DNA from 2 places in the Micromonospora sp. C97 genome. Region 2 is predicted to be linked to the other one. Evidence: riboswitches for the same ligand, from Rfam matches in the RefSeq annotation. Region 2 holds a riboswitch; the other holds the start of a gene.
The links. Region 2 has a riboswitch for cyclic di-AMP ahead of KBX26_RS06495 (hypothetical protein). Riboswitches for the same ligand answer to the same signal wherever they lie in the genome.

Region 1 (4,208 bases), on a different contig from region 2:
TGACGGGAATCGAACCCGCACTGTCAGCTTGGGAAGCTGATGTTCTGCCATTGAACTACACCCGCAAGCGGCACCACTGTACCCGAGTCGTCGAGCCCGTGCACCCAGGTACCCCCGCCAGCCGCGGGTGTCCGCATACCGCACAACCCTGGCCGACCCGGGTTGATCCACTCGGCTTGCTGAAAATCGGGGCGTCCGAAGCGCCGGGATACCGCGGTTTCACGGAAACCGAGTTGATCATGCGGGGTGCCGGCGGCGGGCGTACGTACAGCCCGGTGTCGGCTCCGTGAGGACGGAGCCGACACCGATGATCTTCCAGTCGTGGTCAGGCGGCCGTGCACTGGACGTCACGGCTGAGGCGGGTCGGGCGCGTCGGCGGGACGGCCAACGGGGTGGCCACCGCCGACGGGGCGTTTGGGTCGAGCCAGACCCGCACGGCCGGCCGACCCGGCGCGAGGCCGGGAACGCCCGCGATGTGCTGCTCACGGCGGGTAAGCATCGCCACGTCGATGGTGAACTCGAAGAGCCGCCAGTCGACCTGCGGCTCGGCGCGGGCGCTCTGCGCCAGCTGCGCCACCCGGACCGGATCGGTCACCGGACGGGCCCGCCCTGCCACGTATGCCTCGTCGTCGCTCTCCTCGGCCGGGAACGAGTGCAGCGCGTAGCGGCCGTCCCGTTCGAGGTCACGGCGCTTGGGCGAGTCGATGATGAAGCAGAACAGCCCCTCGGCGGTGATGACCGGGGAGACCGGATGGACGCGGGGCCCGCCGTCGGCGCGGACCGTGGCCAGATAGCCGAAGCCCGGCCCGTACTGCTGGAGGAGAACGCGGATCCCGTCGGCGAGTCGGGGCTCGTCGGCGGCGAATTCGGACCAGGAAGCCATGTGAGCATTCTATCGAACAAATGTACGAGCAGCGACCTCGACGCGCTGGTCACCGGCACCGAATCCGGGCACTTTCGGCAACGCGGCTATGGTGGTCCGATGCTGCTCTCCGACCGCGACCTGGTCTCCGAGATCAAGGCCGGCACGCTGGGCCTGGAGCCGTTCGAGCCCACCCTGGTCCAACCGTCCAGCATCGACGTCCGACTCGACCGGCTGTTCCGGGTCTTCAACAACCACCTCTACACCCACATCGATCCCGCCATGCAGCAGGACGACCTGACCTCGGCGGTCGAGGTCCCCGACGGTGAGCCCTTCGTGCTGCACCCCGGGGAGTTCGTGCTCGCCTCGACGCTGGAGGTCATCTCGCTGGGTGACCAGCTCGCCGGCCGACTGGAGGGCAAGAGCTCCCTGGGCCGGCTCGGGCTGCTCACCCACTCCACCGCCGGCTTCATCGACCCGGGCTTCTCCGGTCACGTGACGCTGGAACTCTCGAACGTGGCGAACCTGCCGATCACCCTGTGGCCCGGCATGAAGATCGGGCAGCTCTGCATCTTCCGGCTCTCCTCGCCGGCCGAGCACCCGTACGGCTCGGTGGTCTACGGCTCGCGCTACCAGGGCCAGCGGGGGCCGACGCCGAGCCGCGCCTGGCAGCACTGGCGCACCTGGCCCACCCGCTGAACCACGACGACGAGGGCCCGCCGCGACGGATCGCGGCGGGCCCTCTCGTCACCCGGGTCAGCCCGGTCGGCCGTAGCTGTGGATCGGGCCGTCGTCGACCTTCTTCATCTTGACCGGTTGACCGGCCTGCGAGGCGTGCACCACCCAGCCGCCGCCGACGTACATGCCGACGTGGTGGATGTCGCTGTAGTAGAAGACCAGGTCGCCGGGGCGCAGGTCGCCCCTGCTGACGTTCTTCGTGACGCGGCTCTGCGCGGCGGCGTTGTGTGGCAGCGACACGCCGGCCTTCGCCCAGGCGGCCAGCATCAGCCCGGAGCAGTCGTACGAGTTCGGACCCTCGGCACCCCAGACGTAGGGCTTGCCGATCTGGGCGCAGGCGAACTTGACAGCGGTGCCCGCGCCGCCGCCGGGGTAGCTGCCCGGGCAGGGCGCCGGGCGCAGTGGGCCACCGCCACCGTTGCCGTACACCTTGAGGCGCAGCTTCTGCAGGCGGTCGATCTCTTCGTTGATCTGCTTCTTCTTCGCCGCCAGCTGAGCTTCGGTGCGGGTCAGCTGGGCCACCATCTCGTCCAGCGGCGCCTTCTGCGCGGCCAGCTGGTCGCGCAGGTCGGCGACCTCGCGTACGTCCTTCTGCTGGTTGTGCGCGAAGCGGTCGAGCATCTCGAGCTGGCCGACCACCTCGCTGGGCGACCGGCTGCCCAGCACCGCGTTGACGGTCAACACGTTCTCACCCTTGTAGGCGCGTACGGCCAGGGCGCTGACCTTGTCCATCGCGGCGTCGACCTGGCGCTCCAGCGGGGTGATCCGGGCGGCCAGCGCGTCGGCCTGCTTGCGCTTCGCGGCGAGGTCGGCGCGGGTGGCGTTGTGCCGTTCGATGATCGGTTCGAGCTTGTTCCAGTCGGCGTCGATCTGGCGCTCGATCTCGGCGACCGACGGGTCGGCGTGGGCCGCCGTGGCACTGCCGGTCAGGACGACGGCGACGCCGGCCAGGGCGGCGAGTGCGGTGGTGAAGCGGGACCAGCGTGGGCGCGGCACGATCGACGTCGGGCCGGCTGATGCCGACCGCTCGGACGACGGCCGCGGGGCATGGAGTGCCACCGGGGTTCCGTACTCCTTCTTCCTGACCGCCTACCGGGTTAGCTGACGGGTTCGGGCGGGAAGTCGGCGCCCTACCGCAGTGGCTGCGGATTCACCCCGAGGGACCTGGGTCCCCGGTTCGCTCGGAAACGACTCGGCGGTGTCGGTCCGTTACCGCCCGGGCTGGGCGGAGCTGCTGTCGGCCCGACGAATGACCAGAGTAGAGACGCTTGTTACCGATCCGCAACCCGCACGGCCGTGACACTCCGTACCGATTGGACGAGGTCACCGACCGTGTGTGAAGAATTCTTTCCCCACGCTTCGATAGATGGAAAGGTATTGACCTGACCTCCCGGACGGCGCGATGGTGACCTGACCTCACTCCGCGAGAATCTAGGGGGTTCGATGCACCATCCAACCCTGTCGACGGGCTGGCGCGCACTGCTCGCCGCCGCCGTGGTCGCCGCCGCCACCACGGTGCCACTCTCCGTCGGCCCGGCCGCCGCCGCGTCCACCACCGACCGTCAGCAGCAGTACGCCGCCGCGGCCACCGAGTACGGGGTGCCGACAGTCGTGCTGCTCGCCGTCTCCTACCTGGAGTCCCGCTGGGACACCAACGCCGGCGCACCGAGCACCAGTGGCGGCTACGGCCCGATGCACCTGACCGACGCCCGGCACGTGGCCGCCCTACCCGGGCGCGGTCACCACGACGCCGGTGCCGAGGACCCGCGCGGCGACGACTCGCGTCCCGCCCGGGTGCCCGCGCCCCGACCGGTCGAGGCCCCCGCGCCGTCCACCGCCGCGTTGCAGACCGTGGACGCCGCCGCCACGCTGACCGGCGTCGCCCCCGAGGCACTGCGCACCGACGCGGGCCTCAACATCCGGGGTGGGGCGGCGCTGCTCAGCGCGTACCAACGGGAGCTGGACGCCCCGGTCGGCGCCGACACCAACCCGGCCGCCTGGTACGGCGCGGTGGCCCGCTACTCCGGCGCGGACAGCGCCGACGCCGCCGCGGCCTTCGCCGACGAGGTCTTCACCACCATCGGCGCGGGCCAGTCCCGGGTGACCGACGACGGCCAGCGGATCACCCTGCCGGCCCGCGCGGTACGGCCCGAGCGTTCCTGGTTGGACCGGCTGGGCCTGCGCCGGCTGGCCCGCCCGGACGGGGTGGAGTGCCCCCGCACCATCTCGTGCGAGTGGATCCCGGCACCCTACGAGGCGTTCGGCGACGGGGACTACGGCAACCACGACCTCTCCGACCGGCCCGCCCGGCAGAAGATCGAATACATCGTCATCCACGACACCGAGGCGAGTTGGGCGACGACCCTGCAACTCGTCCAGGATCCGACCTACGTCAGCTGGCACTACTCGCTGCGCTCGGTGGACGGGCACATCGCCCAGCACGTGAAGACCAAGGACGTCGGTTGGCACGCCGGCAACTGGTACGTCAACGCGAAGTCGATCGGGCTGGAACACGAAGGCTTCGCGGCGCAGGGGACCTGGTACACCGAGGCGATGTACCGGACCTCGGCGAAGCTGGTCCGGCACCTGGCGCTGCGGCTGGGCATCC
Region 2 (4,208 bases):
GACGGAGCGGGCATAGCTCCAACATGCCGGTCCGAGGGCCGCCACGCGAGCGATTCGGCCACCGACACTCCGCCACGACCTGCGACCCCGCCACCGGCTGGCTAGCATCTCCCCCGATGGCCCTCCGGATGCCGCCGCACAGTCGGGCACTGTCGCCGCCACGACGTGACGTCGGCTCCGACCGGCCGGGCCGAGCACTGACCGTCCGTGATCAAGCGGTCGTCAGGCAGCGAATCGTCCCGCCGACCGCCGCGTTTCCACCGAAACGGTGAACCGCCCGGCTCGCTGACCCGTACCCCGCACCGGATCGTTGGGAGTCTCGCCTTGGGTTCCGACCACACCCGCCCGGCTCCGTCCGCCCCACCGAGGGTGCGACGGATCCTCGTCGTGACGGTGGTACCCCTCTTCGTCGCCACCGTGCTCGCCGCGGTGCTGCTCTGGCCGCGCGGCGGGTCACCGCAGACCGACGGCGGCGCTGACGTGCCGCGCTACCCCGGCACTGTCACCCGGGTGGTGAACGAGCCGTGCCCGCCGGCGCCGTCGGTCCCCGAGGGCACCCCGAGGGTCGGCAACGGACGGTGCGGCACCGTCGACGTCCGGGTGGACGACGGGCCGACCGCCGGCCAGCAGGTACGGACGCCGGTGCCGGACGGTCCCGGCGCACCCCGGGTCGAGGTCGGCGACGAGGTCATCCTGGTCGAGCTGACCGATCCCACCGATCCCAGCACCAGCAACTGGAACATCGCCGAGCACCAACGCGGCACCCCGATGATCTGGCTGGCGGTGGTCTTCGCGGCCGCGATCGTCGCGTTCGGTCGGTGGCGGGGTCTGGCAGCGCTCGCCGGACTGGCCGCCAGCTTCGCCATCCTGCTCACCTTCGTGCTGCCGGGTATCGGTGCCGGCAGGTCACCCCTGCTGGTGGCGGTGGTCGGCGCCGCCCTGATCATGTTCGTGGTGCTCTATCTGACGCACGGGGTCACCGCACAGACCTCGGTCGCCGTGCTCGGCACCCTGGGCAGCCTGGTGCTGACCGGCGTACTCGCCACCATCGCCACGGCCGCCACCCACCTCACCGGCTTCGGCAGCGAAGACGCCACCACCCTGTCGATGTTCCAGGGCGACGTCGACCTGCACGGACTGCTGCTCGCCGGGATCATCATCGGATCGCTCGGGGTGCTCGACGACGTGACGGTCACCCAGGCGGCCACCGTCACCGAACTGGCCAACGCCAACCCCGGCCTCACCCGGTTGCAGCTGTACCGGGCGGCCACCCGGGTCGGCCGCGCGCACATCGCCTCCACTGTCAACACCATCGTTCTGGCGTACGCGGGCGCGTCGCTGCCCCTGCTGCTCCTGCTCACCGCCGACGCGCGACCGATCGGGCAGATCCTCACCAGTGAGTTCCTCGCCCAGGAGATCGTCCGTAGCGCGGTCGCCACCCTCGGTCTGATCGCCGCCGTGCCGCTGACCACCGGGCTGGCCGCGGTGGTGACCGCCGCCGGGCGTACCGACGCCGTGCCGCCGGCCGACGCTCCCGCCGCGCGCCCCCAGCCGGACCGCAGCGAGGCACTCGCCGCCCTCAGCTCACCGCGAACGGCCGGCTCCAACGAGCCGGACCGGCAGCGGGCCGCACCCCCACCCGAGGCCGCCGACCGGTGGCCGGAGTCGAACAGGAGCACGGATACGGCATGGTGACACTCCTCAGCGTGACCAGATCGGGCAACCACCCTGAGAACCACGTCACTGGTCACTCAACGCTATGGCGAAATGACGCTTTTGGTCGGCATCCAGGCGTAGCTCAGCCGGTCGACTCTCGGGTAACCTCGCTGCCGGTCACCGATGAAGGCGCGAAGCGGCGCCTGCGGTGCCACCGCCCAATCGCCAACCGGCGAGCCGGGGACCCAGGTACGTGGGGTGAATCCGCGTCAGCGGTAGGGGCCGCTTCCGCCCCGAACCCGTCAGCTAACCCGGTCGGCGGTCGACGGAAGGGAACATTGTGACGGCACCCCTACGCCGCTGGTTGACACCCGTGGTGGCCGTGATCGCCGCACTGACCGTGTTCGCCGGGCCACTCCCGGCGCACGCCGCCCCGACGAACCCCACACCGTCCGGGCACGAGGAGGACGGCGAGCCCAAGCTGCTCAACGACGTCATCGAGCAGGCCAACCGCGACTACTCCGCCGCCAAGTCCAAGCTGGACAAATCCAAGAAGCGGCAGAGCGAGTTGGCGGCCGAGGTCGACCGGGCCAACGCCGACCTGGCCGCACTGGCCCCGCAGGTCGGGCAGATCGCCGCCCAGGCCTACCGGACCGGCCGGATCGGCGCGATCGCGATGCTGCTGGAGAGCGACGCCCCCGACTCGTTCGTCCAGCGCGCCGCGGTGCTCGACGAGATGAACATGGTCAACGAGAAGAAGCTCTCCGAGGTCAACGAGGTGAAGGCCCGCGCCGAGCAGGCCAAGCTGGCCCTCGACACCGAGGTCCGCGAGCAGCAGAAGCAGACCGCCCTGATGGCGAAGCGGAAGAGCGAGGCCGACAAGGCGCTCTCCCTCGTCGGCGGCAAGGGCTTCACCGGCGGCCTGGTGGACGCCACCTCCCCGGTCGCGAAGATCGGCCCGGGTCGCACCGCCGACGGCGACTGGAAGCCCCAGTCGTGCAGCGAGAACGACCCCACCACGTCCGGCTGCGTCACCCCCCGCACGCTGCACGCGTACAAGGAGGTCAAGCGGGCCGGCTTCAACCGGTTCGTCGGCTGCTACCGCCCCGGCGGGCCGTGGGAGCACCCGAAGGGCCGCGCCTGCGACTGGTCGCTGCAGAAGAGCGGCTTCTCCCCGTGGCACAACAACGACACCCGGACGTACGGCAACAACGTCGCCGCGTTCCTCATCCGTAACGCCGACCGGCTCGGCATCTACTACGTGATCTGGAACCGGCAGATCTGGTTCCCGGCCACCGGCTGGAGTTCGTACAGCGGGCCGTCGAACCACACCGACCACGTCCACATGTCGCTGCTCTGACCCGTACGACCCCGGTTGAGGGCCGTTCCGCGTGACGCGGAGCGGCCCTCGTCATGTCACACGGTGGCAGGGGCAGCCGGGTCGGCCGGGGTGTCCAGCGTCGCGAAGCCAGCCGGCACGGCGGCAACCGGGCGTACCGCCCCGGCGGCCAGCCGGTAGGACATCCCCACCACCGCGCACCGCCCCCGGGCCACCTCGTCGGCCAGCACCGGGGACTGCCCGAGCAACGTCTCGACGGTCTGTGCGATGTGGATGTCGACGATGCCGTCGATGTCGTCCACGCCCTCAGCCTCGGCCCGGCGAAGGCTGGGCAGCACGGCGTCGACCACCGCGCCCAGGTGGCCGCTCGGCGCGGTGCCGGTCGCGGCGGACTCCCGGGCGGCCTGCACCGCACCGCACAGGTCGTGACCGAGCACCACCACCAGCGGAGTGCCGAGCACTGTCACCGCGTACTCGACGCTGCCGAGCACCTCCGGGCCGGCGGTGTGCCCGGCCGTGCGGACCACGAACAGGTCACCCAACCCGCGGTCGAAGATGATCTCGGCGGCCAGCCGGGAGTCGGAGCAGCCGACGATCACCGCGAACGGGTGCTGCCCGTCGGCGACGGCGGCCCGGTGCCCGGCGTCCTGGTTGGGATGGTGTGGCGCGCCGCCGACGAAGCGTCGATTGCCGGCGACCAGTTCGGCGTACGCCCGGCTCGGCTCACTGAGCACTGGCGCTCGATCGGTGGTCCGCTGCGTACCCGGCTGACCACCGGCGTTCCCGGCATGACTCATCCCGCACCTCGTCTCGACGCATCTCACCTGGTCAGACCGACTTTCCGCCGACCGGGCGGCGGGCGCTCAGTCGCGCTCCACCGTCACACGCACGCTAAGATGCGTCAAGGTATGCGTGATTTAGATTTCATACGTTGACCCCGGTCGCCCCCTGGGCAACCCTCCCAGGGCGGGGCGGACAAGACTCTCCGCGAGCAGGCGGACATCCGGAAGGGCGGTCAACGATGGCGAGCACTGTGACGGGCGACACCGACGGCGGGCGGAACTGGACGTTCCTCACCAATCACGGGCACGTCCTGCTGGCCATCGCCCGCAATCCCACCGCCCGGCTACGCGACGTCGCGGCCGAGGTCGGGGTCACCGAACGCGCCGCGCAGGCGATCGTGGCCGACCTGGAGGCGGGCGGCTACCTGCAC

Region 1: linked by a shared signal. The riboswitch ahead of KBX26_RS33070 (NlpC/P60 family protein) and the one ahead of KBX26_RS06495 (hypothetical protein) in region 2 are both predicted to bind cyclic di-AMP.

The regions. Positions count from the first base shown of each region.
Region 1 covers NZ_JAGPXU010000019.1:42,212-46,419, reverse strand. Annotated here, with positions in the region: tRNA gene KBX26_RS22465 (tRNA-Gly) at 1-65, opposite strand, end outside; gene KBX26_RS22460 (pyridoxamine 5'-phosphate oxidase family protein) at 326-883, opposite strand; gene dcd (dCTP deaminase) at 983-1,561, shown strand; gene KBX26_RS33070 (NlpC/P60 family protein) at 1,619-2,659, opposite strand; cyclic di-AMP (ydaO/yuaA leader) riboswitch at 2,673-2,808, opposite strand; gene KBX26_RS22445 (N-acetylmuramoyl-L-alanine amidase) at 3,044-4,208, shown strand, end outside.
Region 2 covers NZ_JAGPXU010000003.1:31,455-35,662, forward strand. Annotated here, with positions in the region: gene KBX26_RS06485 (copper-translocating P-type ATPase) at 1-14, opposite strand, end outside; gene KBX26_RS06490 (YibE/F family protein) at 325-1,695, shown strand; cyclic di-AMP (ydaO/yuaA leader) riboswitch at 1,862-1,992, shown strand; gene KBX26_RS06495 (hypothetical protein) at 1,997-3,016, shown strand; gene KBX26_RS06500 (carbonic anhydrase) at 3,073-3,792, opposite strand; gene KBX26_RS06505 (MarR family winged helix-turn-helix transcriptional regulator) at 4,017-4,208, shown strand, end outside.